3 regions of the Mesorhizobium sp. WSM4850 genome follow, and region 3 is predicted to be linked to each of the others. Evidence: predicted binding sites of a transcription regulator. Region 3 holds the regulator's gene; each other region holds the start of a gene.
What was found. Region 3 encodes LexA, which represses DNA repair genes until DNA is damaged. Its sites were predicted from a motif close to TGTTCNNNNTGTGTTCNG; they were not measured.

Region 1: a site for LexA is predicted at 1,345-1,362, ahead of AC0L2Z_RS28540 (ImuA family protein). Genes of this name have one in related genera too.
Region 2: a site for LexA is predicted at 1,289-1,306, ahead of AC0L2Z_RS12925 (ATP-dependent helicase). Genes of this name have one in related genera too.

The regions. Positions count from the first base shown of each region.
Region 1 covers NZ_JBVVPV010000043.1:22,362-27,738, forward strand. The annotation lists gene AC0L2Z_RS28525 (HpcH/HpaI aldolase/citrate lyase family protein) at 1-359, shown strand, start outside; gene AC0L2Z_RS28530 (DUF1737 domain-containing protein) at 385-591, shown strand; gene AC0L2Z_RS28535 (metallopeptidase family protein) at 778-1,200, opposite strand; gene AC0L2Z_RS28540 (ImuA family protein) at 1,386-2,468, shown strand; gene AC0L2Z_RS28545 (DUF6504 family protein) at 2,410-3,879, shown strand; gene AC0L2Z_RS28550 (error-prone DNA polymerase) at 3,876-5,377, shown strand, end outside.
Region 2 covers NZ_JBVVPV010000010.1:47,684-53,060, reverse strand. The annotation lists gene AC0L2Z_RS12925 (ATP-dependent helicase) at 1-1,248, opposite strand, end outside; gene AC0L2Z_RS12920 (dienelactone hydrolase family protein) at 1,584-2,489, shown strand; gene AC0L2Z_RS12915 (EamA family transporter) at 2,490-3,395, opposite strand; gene AC0L2Z_RS12910 (Lrp/AsnC family transcriptional regulator) at 3,437-3,970, shown strand; gene AC0L2Z_RS12905 (hypothetical protein) at 4,218-4,415, opposite strand; gene AC0L2Z_RS12900 (thioesterase family protein) at 4,537-5,043, opposite strand; gene AC0L2Z_RS12895 (FAD-binding oxidoreductase) at 5,244-5,377, shown strand, end outside.
Region 3 covers NZ_JBVVPV010000032.1:68,098-73,474, forward strand. The annotation lists gene trpD (anthranilate phosphoribosyltransferase) at 1-109, shown strand, start outside; gene trpC (indole-3-glycerol phosphate synthase TrpC) at 114-965, shown strand; gene moaC (cyclic pyranopterin monophosphate synthase MoaC) at 1,032-1,529, shown strand; gene AC0L2Z_RS24870 (molybdopterin molybdotransferase MoeA) at 1,529-2,734, shown strand; gene lexA (transcriptional repressor LexA) at 2,839-3,576, shown strand; gene AC0L2Z_RS24880 (ComEC/Rec2 family competence protein) at 3,570-5,377, opposite strand, start outside.

The sequences.
Region 1 (5,377 bases), on a different contig from region 3:
CGCCATGGCTGATGCAGATGGTGCTCGCAGCACGCGCCGGTGGCCTCGACCTGCTTGACGGTGTCTTCAACGATTTTCGTGATCTGGACGCTTTTGCGCGCGAATGCACGGAAGCAGCCGCCATGGGGTTCGACGGCAAATCGCTGATCCACCCGGCCCAGATCGATGCCGCAAACCGCGCCTTTGCACCATCTGCCGAAGCCGTGGCCGAGGCGCGTGCGGTCAAGGAGGCCTTCGCGCTTGCCGAAAATGCCGGCAGGCAAGTCATTGCGCTGAACGGAAAAATGCTCGAGCGGCTGCATCTGGCGCAGGCCGAGAAACTGCTGGCGAAGGCGGCCGCCAGCGCCAGCGGGACATGATCGCAACCCACCACAGGAATGAAAAATGAAACTCTACCGCTTTCTGTCCGGCCCGGACGATTCCAGCTTCTGCCACAAGGTGACGGCAGCGCTGAACAAGGGCTGGCACCTGTTCGGCTCGCCGACCTATTCCTACGACAAGCAGACCAAGGTCATGCGCTGCGGCCAGGCCGTGGTGAAGGATGTCGAGGGCCAGGAATACGGGCCCGACACCAAGCTCAGCGATTGGTAGATTTGCAAAGCTCGACGCAGGGTGTGTTGAGATTCAGGTCAGGCCGCGCCGGAGTCGAAGACGGGCGCGAAGCGACCAGACTGGGTAGTTTCCGAGAACCGGAGCGGAGCGTACTTTTGGGTGTGAGCACCGGAAGCGCAGGGAACTGCCGTTCGCAGGCCGGCATCACCTTAATATCAGCACAGCCTACTCGGCCGCCTCTTCGATCCGCTCCATATCGTCGTCCGACAGGCCGAAATGGTGGCCGATCTCGTGGATCAGCACATGGGTGACGATGTCGCCCAGCGTCTCCTCGTTCTCGGCCCAGTAATCGAGGATGGCGCGGCGGTAGAGCGTGACGCGGTTCGGCCCCTCGCCGGTCTGCGGATTCCAGCGCTCGGCGATGCCGCGCCCCTCGAACAGGCCGAGCAGGTCGAAAGGCGTTTCCAGCGACAGGTCGTCCATGATTTCGTCGGTCGGGAATTCGGCGATCTGGATGACGATCTCGCCGGTCAGCTTGCGAAACTCCTCCGGCAGATGGGCGTAAGCTTCTAGCGCCAGGAACTCCATTTCCTCCATCGACGGCGAAAGCTCGTCGTGCCAGGTACGGGTTTTGTAGATGCGGGCCATGCTTTGTCCTTCTGATCCCGGCATATAGGCTTTCGCGCCGGACTCGGCAATTGGCCGGGTTGCCGTCCACGCGCGGCAGGAATAAATTCCCCATGACTGCGCCCATGACTCCGCTTGACTCTTCGGCCGCCCTCTGGAATCTATTAGAACATAACAGGAACAATTGTGAGTGGAAGCTGACCGTCATGGCGACAAGCGCCGTGGCGCGGGAGACTGTTTTTGCCCTGCGCCGCCAGATCGCGAAGATCGAGGGAACGCTGCCCGAGCGCCTGCAGGCGCCGGCCGCAGCCCCCGTTGATGCGCCCCGGAATCCAACAGCTGATGTCACTCCCGGGGATCCAACAGCTGATGTCACGCCCAAAAAAATCACGCCCAAAAATCTGACAATCGTCCGCCGCGGCCTCGCCGTGGCGCCGCCCGATGCGTTTCTGCGCACCGGCGCCGAAGATCTCGATACTGCGCTCGGCGGCGGCCTGCCGAAGGCGGCGCTGAGCGAGATCCATGGCGCCGCGACCCGCGATGCCGGGGCCGTCGCCGGCTTCGCCCTGTCGCTCGTCAGCCTGATCCTCAAACAGGGGCCGCGACTGCCGGTCCTGTGGATCGGCACCGCGGAAATCTTCCGCGAGGCCGGCTTCCCCTATGCCACAGGACTTCATCGCCTTTTCGGCATCGAGCCGGAGCAATTGCTGTTTTCCGAGGCGCCAAGGCTCCTCGATGCGCTGTGGACCGCCGAGGAGGCCGCCCGGATGACGGCGCTCGCCGCCGTCATCCTCGAAATCCGCGGCAGTCCGCAGCGGCTGGACCTCACCGCGACGCGGCGGCTGCACGCCCGGGCACAGAGCGCCGGCCGGCCGGTGTTTTTGCTGCGCCAGGCCGGCGAACCCGAGCCGACGGCGGCACCCGTCCGCCTCGTCCTGTCGGCGGCGCCGTCGGCACCACGCCAGACGATCGCCGGGCCGCTCGCCGGCTCGATCGGCCGTCCCGCCTTCACCGTCAGCATCGGCAAGAGCCGCACCGCCTTGCCAGGACAATTCACACTGGAGTGGAACCCCGATGAACGCAGTTTCGAGGAAAGAAGGGCCGGGGAAAGACGGCAAGAACGGGCAGCGAATCCTGTCCCTGTGGTTTCCGCATCTCGCCGCGGAAAGGATCCTGCGCCAGCGTCTGGGGCGGTCCTGGCGTTCGCGGCCGTCGGATCACCTGCCGCTGGTGATCAGCCATCGCCAGGCGAACGCGCAGCGCATCGCCGCCCTCGACGAGCGGGCTGAGGCGCTTCATCTGAAGCGCGGCATGGGCATAGCCGACGCGCGCGCCATGCATCCGTCGATCGACGTCGTGGAAGCCGATCCCGAGGCCGACCGCCGCCTGCTCGAAAGCCTCGCCGACTGGTGCGACCGCTACACTCCGCTGGTGGCGATCGACGCAGCCGATGGCCTGTTCCTCGACGTCACCGGCTGCACCCATCTTTTCGGCGGCGAACGGGCGATGCTGGACGACATCCTGTCGCGCTTTTTCCATCAGGGTTTCGATGTCCGCGCCGGCCTTGCCGCCACACCAGGTGCAGCCTGGGCGGCAGCGCGGTTTTCTGGTGATCGCATCGTCCCCGGTGGCGAGGAGGAAGCGCTTCTCGCGCCCTTGCCGCTGGCGGCGCTGCGCATCGAGCCTGACATCCGCGCCAGCCTGGAAAGCGTCGGCCTGCGCACGGCGGGCGCCGTCATGGCAGCACCGCGCGCGCCGCTCGCCCGCCGCTTCGGCAGATCGCTGCTTTTGCGTCTCGACCAGGCGCTCGGCCGCCTCGACGAGGCGGTGTCGCCGCGCCTGCCGGTGGCGCCGCTTTCGGTCGAACGCCATCTCGCCGAACCGATCATGCTGACCGACGAAATAGAGCGGCTGGTGAAAATGCTGGCGACGACATTGAAGGCGGACCTCGAGCGCCGCGGCGAGGGCGCAAGAAGGCTGGCGCTGCTGCTTTTCCGCGTCGACGGCGCCGTCAGCCGCATCGCCGTCGGCACCTCGCGGCCGTTGCGCGAGCCGTTGCTGATCCAGAAATTGTTCCACGAGAGGCTTGCCGCGCTCGAACAGGACATCGATGCCGGCTATGGCTTCGATCTCGTGCGCCTCTCGGTGCTGTCGGCCGCGGCCTTCGACATGCAGCAGGCGGATCTGACCGGCGAGACGCGCGATGACGGCGCCGACATCGCCCTTTTCGCCGACCGCATCCGCGCCCGGCTCGGCGACAGCGCGGTTTTGAAACCGGTTGCCGTCGAGAGTCATCTGCCCGAGCGCGCCGTCGCCACGCATCCCTATGCGGAGGCGCCGCAAAGGGTCTCTGCGCCGAAGCAGCCGGGCAAGATGAAAGACACTAGGCCTGTCTTTCCGCCGGAACGGCCGATCCGGCTGTTCCGTTCGCCCGAACCGATCGAGGTGCCGGCCACCGAAATGCCTGAGGGACCGCCGATGAATTTCCGCTGGCGGCGGGCTCTCTACCGGGTGGCGCGCGCCGAAGGGCCGGAACGCATCGCCGCGGAATGGTGGCGGGAGGCAGCGGGGCAGGAAGCGACCCGGGATTATTTCCGCATCGAGGATAGCGACGGTCGCCGTTACTGGCTTTATCGCCAGGGTCTCTACGGCGCCTCGCAGGCGGCGCCGCGCTGGTTCATGCATGGGGTCTTCGCATGAATGCGCTGGCGGTCGTCCCCTATGCCGAATTCGGCATCCAGTCGAATTTCTCGTTCCTGCGCGGCGCCTCGAAACCGGAGGAGCTGGTGGTCGCGGCAAAGTTTTTGGGCTTTTCGTCGATCGGGCTTGCCGACCGCAACACGGTGGCTGGCGTCGTGCGCGCCTGGCAGCAGGCCAAGGTGGAAGGTCTTTCCTGTCATCCCGGCTGCCGCCTGGTGTTTTGCGATGGCACGCCCGACGTTCTCGCCTATCCGCAGGACCGCAAGGGCTGGGGCCATCTGTGCCGCATGCTGACGCAGGCCAATATGCGCGACGACAGCGAAAAGGGCGCACCGCTGCTCTATCGCGACGACCTTTTCGAATGGGGCGATCGCATGTCGCTGGCGATCCTGCCCGATCTGTCGACGCCGGCCGAGGATCACCTCAGGCTGATCAGCCGCCTGAAAGATCGCTTCGGCAAGACCCTGCGGCTTGCCGTTTCGCCGGATTATCACGGCAACGACCGCTACCGTGTTGAGCAGGCGGCTGCCATGGCCGAGGCATCAGGCATTCGGCTGATGGCGACCAACGACGTTCTTTACCATACGTCCGAACGGCGCCGGTTGCAGGACGTGCTAACGGCGATCCGCCTCAACCTGCCTGTTGCCGAAGCCGGGCTGGAACTGGCGGCCAATGCCGAGCGCCATTTGAAACCGCCAATGGAGATGGCGCGGCTGTTCCGGCGGCATCCGCAGGCACTGGCGCAAACGCAGCACTTTGCCGGCGAATTGAGCTTCTCTCTCAGTGACCTCCAATATAACTATCCCGACGAACCGACGGAATCGGGCCTCGGGCCCCAGGCCGAACTGGAAAGGCTGGCTCTGGAGGGAGCCGCGATACGCTACCCCTCGGGCGTTCCCGCCGATGTGACCAGGCGCATCCGCGAAGAACTCGCTTTGATCGAGCGCCTGAATTACGCGCGCTATTTCCTGACAGTCTACGACATCGTCAAATTTGCCCGCAGCCAGGGCATACTCTGCCAGGGACGTGGCTCCGCGGCCAACTCGGTGGTCTGCTATTGCATCGGCATCACCGAAGTGGGGCCTGAGCGGATCGATTCGCTTTTCGAGCGTTTCATTTCCGAGGAAAGAAACGAGCCGCCCGACATCGATGTCGACTTCGAGCATGAAAGGCGCGAGGAGGTCATCCAGTATATCTACTCGAAATACAGCGCCAAGCGCACCGCGCTTGCCGCGGCCGTCGTCAGCTACCGGGGCCGGTCGGCGATGCGCGAAGTGGCCAAGGCGATGGGCCTGTCGGACGATGTCAGGAGCGCGCTGTCCAGCTCGATCTGGGGCTGGTCGACCTCGGAGCTCGGCGAAAAGGAGACCAGGGCCGGCGGCCTCGATCAGACCGATCCGTCGACAAGGCAGGTGATCGAATGCGCCAACGAGATCATGGGCTTTCCCCGTCATCTGTCGCAGCATGTCGGCGGCTTCGTCATCACCAGGGACCGGCT
Region 2 (5,377 bases), on a different contig from region 3:
ATGCACCTTCTCGTCGTCCTCGGCGATCTTTTCGGTGAACAGCGTCTTGCCGAAGCGGCTTTCATTGTGGGCGATGAGGTGGGAGGCGGTGCCGAGGATGTGCGCGGTGGAGCGGTAGTTGCGTTCCAGCCGGATGATCGTGGCGCCGGGGAAATCCTTGTCGAAGCGAAGGATGTTGTCGACTTCGGCCCCGCGCCAGCCATAGATCGACTGGTCGTCGTCGCCGACGCAGCAGATGTTGACTTTATTTTCGCTCACGGGCTGTTCCGCGCCTGCCGGCGCGGGCCCGACCCCCCCTTTTTGCGCGCCTTCGGCGTCGCGGGAGGGACCTCGCAACGGCTCGGACGCCCGGTCGGGCTTGCGGCCTTCGGCCGTTCGCAAACCTGTTGATGTTGAAGCTCGTCCGGCATCCGGCCGCTGCGCCAGCAGCCGCAGCCACATGTATTGGGCGGTGTTGGTGTCCTGGTACTCGTCGACGAGGATGTAGCGGAAGCGCTTGTGGTATTCCTTCAGCACGTCCGGATTGGCGCGGAAGATACGGATCGGGTGGCACAGGAGATCGCCGAAGTCGCAGGCGTTCAGCGTCTTCAGCCGCTCCTGATAAGCCTTGTAGAGTTCACGCCCCTTGCCGTTGGCGAAGGCGCGGGCGTCGCCCTCGGCAATCTCGGCAGGGCCAAAGCCCTTGTTCTTCCAGCCGTCGATCATCTGGGCGAACTGCTTGGCCGGCCAGCGCTTGTCGTCCAGCCCTTCGGCCTGGATGAGCTGCTTGATCAGGCGCACGACGTCGTCGGTGTCGAGAATGGTGAAGTCGGATTTGAGCCCGGCAAGCTCGGCGTGTCTGCGAAGCAGCTTCACGCCAATCGAGTGGAAGGTGCCGAGCCACGGCATGCCCTCAACATTGCCTTCGCCGATCAGCAGGCCGATGCGCTGCTTCATCTCGCGCGCAGCCTTGTTGGTGAAGGTGACGGCGAGGATCTGGGACGGGAAAGCCTTACCGGTGGCGAGGATGTGGGCGATGCGAGTGGTCAAGACGCGCGTCTTGCCGGTGCCGGCGCCGGCCAGCACCAGCACCGGACCCTCGGTGGTTTCCACCGCCAGCCGCTGCTCGGGGTTGAGCCCGTTCAGATAATCGGGCGCATTGGCATGGCCGCTGCGGGCAGCCATGGCGCGCGCAGCAATGCCCGACGGGGCCACGGGCCGCGCGTTCGGTTCATCAAAAAAAGGCATATCTTCCGAAAAGCCGGACATCTCCCCCGAATGTAGTGATTCGGCAGCGAAAGGCCAGAAGTGTCTCCGTTTTGTTCTCTGTCCAGCCGGGGGAGTTGCAAATCCTATGGCACGCCAGCCATAGCGCCGGCCTGCTCGACAGGCACGGCGGGTCGGAGAAAGTGGGACGCAAATGCGCGGTTGCCCATGGGCGCGCCGCGGAGCGCACCTGTCGGAAGGAGTATCATCCTGGACCAGCCGCCGGTCTGGCGGACCTGCACTCGCGTCAGCAGCGCCTCACCGATCCGTGACTGGACCGTGCGGGCTTCTACCCTATCTTGCGCGGCGGACATGTTCCCGAAGCCGAGGAGAGCGCCATGACAAAACCGAGCCCTGCCAACCCCGCCGTCAACAGACCCGCCATTACCCAGGCTATGATCGACGCGTATGACGAATACACGCATCTGACGCTCGACCGGCGGCGCTTCATGGAACAATTGACCAGGCTTGCCGGATCAGGTGCGGCGGCCGCCGCAATCGCACCGCTGCTGGCGGCGAATTCAGCCCGAGCGGCGATTGTTGCCGAGGACGATTCACGCGTGACCGGCGAGGACATCAGCTATCCCGGCAGCGGTGGCGAGGTGAAGGGCTATCTGGTCAAGCCGGCCGGCCAGTCCGGCAAGCTCGGCACCGTCATCGTCGTGCATGAGAACAGGGGGCTCAACCCGCATATACGCGATGTGACGCGGCGCGTGGCGCTGGAAGGCTTCGTTGTGCTCGCCCCGGATTTCCTGTCGCCGCTCGGCGGCACGCCGGCCGACGAAGACAAGGCGCGCGAGCAGTTTTCCAAGCTCGATCCGGCGCAAACCACTGCCAATGCGGTCGCAACGGTCGCTTTCCTTAGGGGCAGCGAGGATGGCAACGGCAAGGTCGGCGCGGTCGGCTTCTGCTGGGGCGGCGCCACGGTGAACACACTGGCTGCCAATGCGCCGGATCTGGCTGCCGCTGTCGCCTATTACGGCATGCAGCCGAAGGCCGAGGATGTGCCGAAGATCAAGGCGGCGCTGCTGCTGCATTATGCCGGGCTCGACACCCGCATCAATGCCGGTATCGACGCCTTCAGGAAGGAGCTCGATGCAGCCGAAGTCGAGTACACGATCCATGTCTATGAAGGCGCCAATCATGCCTTCAACAATGACACGTCGGCGGCTCGCTACGACAAGAACGCGGCGGACCTCGCCTGGGGCCGGACGATCGCCTTTCTCAAGGAGAAGCTTGCCTGATCAGGCATTTGCCGGTTTGTGAAAAGCGACGCCGGCCACTACCAGCGCGATGCCGATGCAATCGGTAAGGCTGGGTATCTGGCGGAGCACAATGACGCCGATCAGCGTGGCGGTGACCGGCAGCAACGACAGCATCAGCGCGAAGCTCGATCGCGGCAGCCGCGACATGGCAAGCTGGTCGCAGATATAGGGGATGACCGAGGAGCAGATGCCGACGCCGATGGCGGCGATGAGCAGTGGCGGCGCCGAGAAAGCCGGCAGCGCATCGGTGAAGCCGATCGGCAGCACGATGAGAAAGGCGACCGCCATGGCTGCGCCCAGTCCGGCGATGCCCTCGCCAGCGCCGGCGCGGGAAACGCGATGGCCAAGCACGATGTAGCCGACGAACAGCGCGCCGTTGAGGAAGGCCCAGAACAGGCCAATCGGGTCGCTTGACCATTTGACGTCGATCAGCAGCAAGGTGCCGATAACGGCAACGGCAAGCGCTGCGAAATTGCGCGGGCTTCTGACGCCGACCAGCGCAACGCCGATGGTGCCGACGAATTCGATCGCCGCGACCAGCGAGATCGGCAAGCGGTAGAGTGCCAGGTAAAAGGAGCAATTCATCACGCCGAGGCAAGCGCCGAAACCGAGAAGCAGCAGCCGTGTCGGCCGGTCGGCGCGGGCGAAGGCCGTCCACGGCCGGGTCAGCGGCGCGAAGACAAGGGCGGCCGTAACTATGCGCAGCCAGGCCATGCCGAGCACGCCGACATGCGGGAAAAGCAGCACGGCGAAAGCCGGCCCGAGATAATGAAACACAGCGCTGACACCGAACCAGACATGCGGCGGCAGCGATGTCGCCAGCCTGCCAAAGACAGGGCCGGCGAGGGCAGGGATAGCAGCTGGGGCTTGCGCTTGATCATCCATAGGATCATTATCGCAGGCAGATTTACCTGTTTACATGGGCAATGGCCAACCAAAGAGACCATTTATTTTCCAGAAACAAGGAGTTTTTCCTGAAACGTATTCGAAACGAAAATGCTGATCTGGATGCGGCGGATCTGAAAATCCTGCGCCTGCTGGAAAAGGATGCGCGCACCAGCACCGCCGAACTGGCGCGCTCGGTCGGCCTGTCGGCGCCGAGCGTGGCCGAGCGCATCAAGCGGCTGCAGGAGAGCGGCGTGATCGAGGCCTATACTGTGCGGATCAACCCGGCAGCGCTCGGCATGAAGCTGTCGGCATGGCTGCGGATCAGGCCGGTGCCCGGGCAGTTGGCTGCGGTCGCCGAGATCATCCGCGACTTGCCGGAAATCGCCCAGTGCGATCGGGTGACCGGCGAGGACTGTTTCATCGCGCTGGCGCATGTCGGTTCGGTGGCCGAACTCGAACGGGTGATCGACCGCATCATTCCGTTTGCGATGACCAACACCGCAATCATCCAGTCGTCGCCGGTGGTGGCGCGTTCGCCGCTGGCGGCAGTGTTCGTCAATACATCTGCTTAACTGGAAAAAGTCGCGCCGCCCCTCATCGCCCTGCCGGGCACTTCTCCCCGTATAGTGACGGGGAGAAGGACGCTGTCATCAATGGTTTCGCCAAATTGCGGGCATTGCTGAAAGAACGCCGAGGCTGCGGCAAGCTCACCTTCTCCCCGTCACTATACGGGGAGAAGGTGGCGGCAGCCGGATGAGGGGCGACGCAAACGCCCCAGAAAAAGCAATCGAACAACGAACCTACTTGTTCCCGCACCGATCAGGCGTGGCCGCGCTTCATCCGCGCCTGCTTCAGGATGGCGCGCCAGCGGATCATGGCGAAAGGGATCGGTTCGTTGTTGTTGGCGATGGTAAAAATTTCGTAGTTGAGGTTCTTCAGCGATCGCCAGAAATCATAGTCGCTGATGCGTGGGTCGGCCGCCAGCCTGTCCGCCTCGACCTTGATATCGGTTTTCATGTAATTTCCCCGAACCGCTTCAGCCCCCGCCGCCAGTATCGCAATGCGGACGGTTTTCGAACACCCGGCTGAGTCGTTCAACGCCTCAATTCGGCTTGTTCACGTTAAAACCTTGGTAAGGTTAACGGCGGTCTGACTGCGGCTCAAGCGTCTTGCGACGAATACCGATCGAACGGCCGGCGCGCTCAGGCATCGGCAGCGCCGCATGGGCGGCGCGCATGACTTCGACCTTGGCCAGGACATCGGCCGGGAAGGGCGCCACCTTCGGTCCGGACATGTCGACATGCAGCGACAATGATTCGGACGTGGCAGCGAGCCAGCCGTCGACATGGCGGATTTCCTGGTAGGCTCGCAGCCGCTTGTCGTCATGGTCGAGCAGCTGGAACGAGACATCGACCTTGTGGTCGAGATGCAGCTCCCTGACATAGCAGACATGGACTTCCGCCGTGTAGATGGTCAGCCGGCGCTGCTTCGCATAGTCCGGCCCCATCCCCATCATTTCGAACGCTTCGTCGGAACAGCGGTCGAACAGCACGTTGTAATAGGCCATGTTGAGATGGCCGTTATAGTCGATCCAGTCTTTTTCGATGGCCATGGGAGCAGAGGCGAAGGGGGCGGCGGTGGACATCGAAAACTTCCTTCTGGCTGGACAGGACGTGGTCGGGAGACTAGAGCGACGTGCGTCCAATTGGACGCACAAAGTACGCTCTAGCACATTGAATCTTCGCATCGTGCTTTCCGAAAATCGATTTCGATTTTCGGGCCGATGCGATAGGCATCCATAAGTCCATAACAAGGGTGGACGCTGGTCCATTCGCGGAGGAATAGATGGCTCTGAGCGACCTCAATCCGGTCGAGCGCAACGAAGAAGGCATCGCCGCGGTGCTCGGCATCCTCAAGCAGCGGCTCGGCGAACGGTTCCAGACCGGCCAGGCGATCCGCACCCAGCACGCGCATACCAC
Region 3 (5,377 bases):
GGGAAAGGCGACGACGCTTGCCGATGGCATGGCGACGGCGGCGCAAGCCATCGACAGCGGCCGGGCGCTAAAGGTGCTTGACCGGCTGGTCGAGATTTCGAACGGATAGCGCCGTGTCTGATATCCTGCGCAAGATCGAAGCCTACAAGCGCGACGAGATCGCGGCGGCGAAGGCACGGGTGCCGTTTGCCGAAATCAAGGCACGGGCGAGGGCTACCGATGCACCGCGCGGCTTTCTCTCGGCCCTTGAAGCCAAACGCAAATCCGGCAGTTTCGCGCTGATCGCCGAGATCAAGAAGGCGAGCCCGTCCAAGGGCCTGATCCGCGCCGATTTCGATCCGCCGGCGCTGGCCCAGGCCTATGCCAAAGGTGGGGCTGCCTGCCTGTCGGTGCTGACCGATGCGCCGTCTTTCCAAGGGGCGCCTGAATTCCTCACCGATGCGCGCAGCGCCGTGACATTGCCGGCTTTGCGCAAGGATTTTCTGTTCGAGCCCTATCAGGTGTTCGAGGCCCGTGCGTGGGGCGCGGACGCCATCCTGATCATCATGGCGAGCGTCGATGACGCCGTGGCCAGGGAACTCGAAACGACGGCTTTCGAGCTCGGCATGGACGCGCTGGTCGAGGTGCATGACGAGGCCGAGACGGAACGCGCGCTGAAACTGTCGTCGCGGCTGATCGGCATCAACAACCGCAATCTCCGGACATTCGAAACCAGCATCGAGACATCGGAGCGGCTCGCGGCGATGGTGCCGGCCGACCGGCTGCTGGTCAGCGAGAGCGGTATTTTCTCGCACCAGGACTGCCGCAGGCTGGAACGGAGCGACATTGGCACTTTCCTCGTCGGCGAGAGCCTGATGCGGCAACTGGACGTGGCCACTGCGACGCACCTGCTTTTGACGGGCAACGCGCCCGCCAATGCATCTGCCCGAAAATCGGAATCGATGTTCGGAGAGCATGATGCATAGATACAAAGCGTCAGAGTGTAGTTTGTGCGTCCAAACGGACGCACGTCGCTCCAGGGTGACCTGACGATGTCGGCCGCCCTCACCCATCTTGGCGCAGAAGGCGAAGCCAATATGGTCGATGTCGGCGACAAGGCGGAGACGACCCGCACGGCAATCGCCGAAGGTCTTGTCTCGATGCGGCCCGAAACGCTGAAAATGATTCTCGACGGCGATGCCAGGAAGGGCGACGTGCTGGGTACGGCGCGCATCGCCGGCATCATGGCGGCCAAGAGGACGCATGAGCTGATCCCGCTCTGCCATCCGCTGCTGTTGACCAAGATATCGGTAGACATCGAACCTGACGCGAAGCTGCCCGGCCTGAAGGTCACGGCGCTGGCCCGCGTCACCGGCAAGACCGGCGTCGAGATGGAAGCGCTGACCGCCGTCTCGGTCGCCTGCCTGACCATCTATGATATGGCCAAGGCGGTCGATCGCGGCATGGCCATCTCCGGCATCAGGCTGGTGGAAAAGACCGGCGGCAAATCCGGCGACTACAAGGCGGATGCCCAGGGGGCAGGCCAATAATGGCGCTGCTTGCGGTCGCCGAGGCGCTCGAGCACCTGCTTGCGGATGCTGCGCCCTTGCAGGCTGAAAGCGTCGCCCTGATGGATGCCGCCGACCGCGTGCTGGCGGAGCCGCTCATCGCGCTCCGCACCCAGCCGCCATTCAACGCGTCGGCCATGGACGGCTATGCCGTGCGGGCCGACGATGTCGCCTCCGTGCCCGCGAGACTTTCGGTGATCGGCATGGCGCCGGCCGGACGCGGCTTTGCCGGGACAGTCGGCCCGGCGCAGGCCGTGCGCATCTTCACCGGCGCGCCGCTTCCCGGAGGCGCCGACACCATCGTCATCCAGGAGAATGTCCGCGACCTCGGCGGCGGCATGGTCGAAGTGACCGCGCCGACGGTTGAAGGCCGCAACATCCGCCGCCTCGGGCTCGATTTCTCGCAGGGCGACATGCTGCTGGAGAAAGGCCGCCTGTTTGATCCGGCGGCATTGTCGCTGGCGGCGTCGGCCAACCACCAGCAGGTCCGCGTGGTGAAACGGCCGCTGGTCGCCATCATCGCCACCGGCGACGAATTGCTGCCGCCGGGCAGCGACCTTGGCCCCGGCCAGATCATCTCCTCCAATGCCTATGGCGTCGCCGCCGCGGCCCGCTCGGTCGGCGCCAGCGCCCTCGATCTCGGCATCGCCGCCGACCGCAAGGACGCGATCGCCGCGCTGGTGACAAAAGCCGTCGCCGCAGGCGCGGACGTCATCGTCACGCTGGGCGGCGCCTCGGTCGGCGACCATGACCTCGTCCATGACGTGCTGACCGGCGAAGGCATGGCGCTCGATTTCTGGAAAATCGCCATGCGGCCCGGCAAGCCACTGATGTTCGGGCGGCTGGGCGCCATCCGCTGCATCGGCCTGCCTGGCAATCCGGTGGCCAGCCTGGTCTGCACGCAGCTCTTTCTGAAGCCGCTGCTGGCGCGGCTCGGCGGCCGCGCCTTCCGCCAGGACATGCGTCAGGCGCGGCTCGGCGCCGCCATGCCGGCTAACGATCTCAGGCAGGACTATGTACGCGCGGTGGTGAAGGAAGAAGCTGGCACGCTTGAGGCAACGCCGTTCAGTATCCAGGATTCCTCGATGCTCAGAATGCTGGCCGACGCCAACGGACTGGTCGTGCGCGAGCCATTCGCTCCCGCAGCCGCAGCGGGCGCCGCCTGCAGCGTGCTGATGCTACGCTGAACAAAACGTCAACACATTCATTAAACTTTAAATGGTTGCGGAACACAACTGGAACAGATAGTGTTTGTTCTGGGTTTGTTTTTCTGATTCTGTTGGGGGTCGCGATGCTGACACGCAAACAACATGAACTGCTGATGTTCATCCACGAACGGCTGAAGGAAAGCGGCATTCCGCCCTCGTTCGACGAGATGAAGGAAGCGCTCGACCTCGCCTCCAAATCGGGGATCCACCGGCTGATCACGGCGCTGGAGGAACGCGGTTTCATTCGCCGCCTGCCCAACCGCGCCCGCGCGCTGGAGGTGCTGCGCCTGCCCGATTCGATCGCGCCGGGCCTCAATGCGGCGCGCAAATTCTCGCCGAGCGTCATTCAAGGCTCCCTTGGCCAGGGCGGCCTCGGACGCCAGATCAAGCCAGCGCCTTCGCGCATGCGTGCTGCCGGCAATGACGACGACGTCGTTGCCACCGTCTCCATACCGGTGATGGGCCGCATCGCTGCCGGTGTGCCGATCGACGCCATCCAGCACCAGACGCATTCGATCTCGGTGCCACCGGACATGATCACCGGCGGCACGCACTACGCGCTGGAGGTCAAGGGTGATTCGATGATCGAGGCCGGCATCTTCGACGGCGACACGGTCATCATCCGCAACGCCGACACCGCCCAGCCTGGCGAGATCATTGTCGCTCTGGTCGACGAGGAGGAAGCGACGCTGAAGCGATTTCGCCGCAAAGGTGCCTCTATCGCACTGGAAGCCGCCAATCCGGCCTACGAGACGCGCATCTTCGGGCCGGACCGGGTCAAGGTGCAGGGCAAGCTCGTCGGATTGATCCGGCGTTACTGAACGGCGGGCTTCCTGGGTTTCTCGGCCCTGCGGTATGGCGGCAGGCCCCTCGCCTCGCGCGAAAATCGCCGCTGCTCATGCCAGGGCCTATATGGCTGTCTGACGGCAAAACGGATTTCTGCGCGCGTTGTCGCCGATAGCGGATCGAAGAAGACGGCGGCACTGCCCATGCGAGCGAGCTGCCGTTTGGTGACGACGAGAACCAGCGGGTTGCGGCAGGGTTTGTAATAGGCTGTGGCATCGTCGATGACGATCAAATCCGCAAAGGCACAGGCCGGCCGCGCGGTTTTGCGGTTGTCGGCGAGCGCGATGAGCGCGCCGGACGGATGCCGGGCCAGGCACAGGCCGGCAGTGCAGGTGAAAGGCGCTCCCGGCGGCAGGTCGGCCGGATCGGCGATGTCGAACCGCACATCTCCTTTTTCGAATGTCTCCGGCTCGACGATCGTTGTTGAAACCAGCGCATGTTTCCAGTTGTCGGTGGTGAATTCGTTCGAACGCATCCGGTTGACGGCAAGTTCGCCGCCGCCGATCGGCAGCGCCACCAGATGCGCATCCTCCGAGATCAGCACGTCGGGGATGCGCGTCTCGGAAATCGTCAGCAGGCCGGCGAGCGCAAAGGGAAGTGCCGCAAGCCGCAGCCATGTCGTCGCCATCGTGGCGATGACTAAGGCGACCGTCACCAGCAGAACCGATTGCAACGAAATCAGGCCGACTGCATCGACGGGCGAACGCTCCGAGATCCATCCCGAAATTGCAATCATCGCCGTCAGGCCCTTGCCCATCATGTAGAGGAAAGGGCCGTCGAGGCCGAAAGGCATTGCCAAGGCGCTGAGGACCGCCAGGAACATGACGATCGTGACGATCGGCATGACGGCCAGATTGGCGAACAGGCTGAGCGGCGAGACGCGCTGGAAGTGCCAGATGGCGAAGAGCGCGGTGGCGCTGCCGGCAATGATGGAGGTCATTGCGATGGTGCCTGCCCCGGCGACGAGCTTGCGCGTGACGAAAGCGACCGGTGACCGTCGCTGTCGCGGCGCCTTGGCCTTGTCGGCACGATAGTCGGACCAACCGGCATAGGCGCCCACGAGAGCCGCAGTCGCGGCGAACGACATCTGGAAGCTTGCGCCGACCACCTCGTGCGGCGACACGACGATAACGGCGATGGCCGAAATCGCCAGGTTGCGCATGGTGAGTGCCGCCCGGTCGAACAGCACGGCGACAAGCATTACCGCCAGCATGATGAAGCTGCGTTCAGCCGCGACCACGATACCGGAAAAGATCAGATAGGCAGCGATGGAGACGAGTGCGGCAGCAGCCGCATATTTTTTGACCGGCCGGCGCGACGAAAAGTCGGGAAACAGCGCAAAGGCGCCGCGCAGCAATCCCATGACGGTGCCGGCGACAAGCGCCATATGCAGGCCGGAAATGGAGATGATGTGGTAGATGCCGGTGCGCCGCATCGATTCGTTTATCTCTTCGGGGATGCCGGCACGCACGCCGACGATCAGCGCAGCGGCAATCTCCCCCTCGGCACCACCGATGCTGTCCCTGATATGGTCGGCGATGGATTCGCGCGCCTTCTCGATCGACGAAGAAAGGCGTGCGGTTAACGGTGCATCTTCGGAGACGACGATCTTTGGACTGCCGAGGAAAAAGCCACTGGCACCGATACCGGCGAAATAGCTGTCAAAGGAAAAGTCAAAGCTGTCCGGTCTGACCGGGCCAGTCGGAGGCAGAAGCCTCACATAGCCGGTTGCCACCGAGCCTGCGGTCATCTCAGCGGGAATCTTGCGTGCCGACA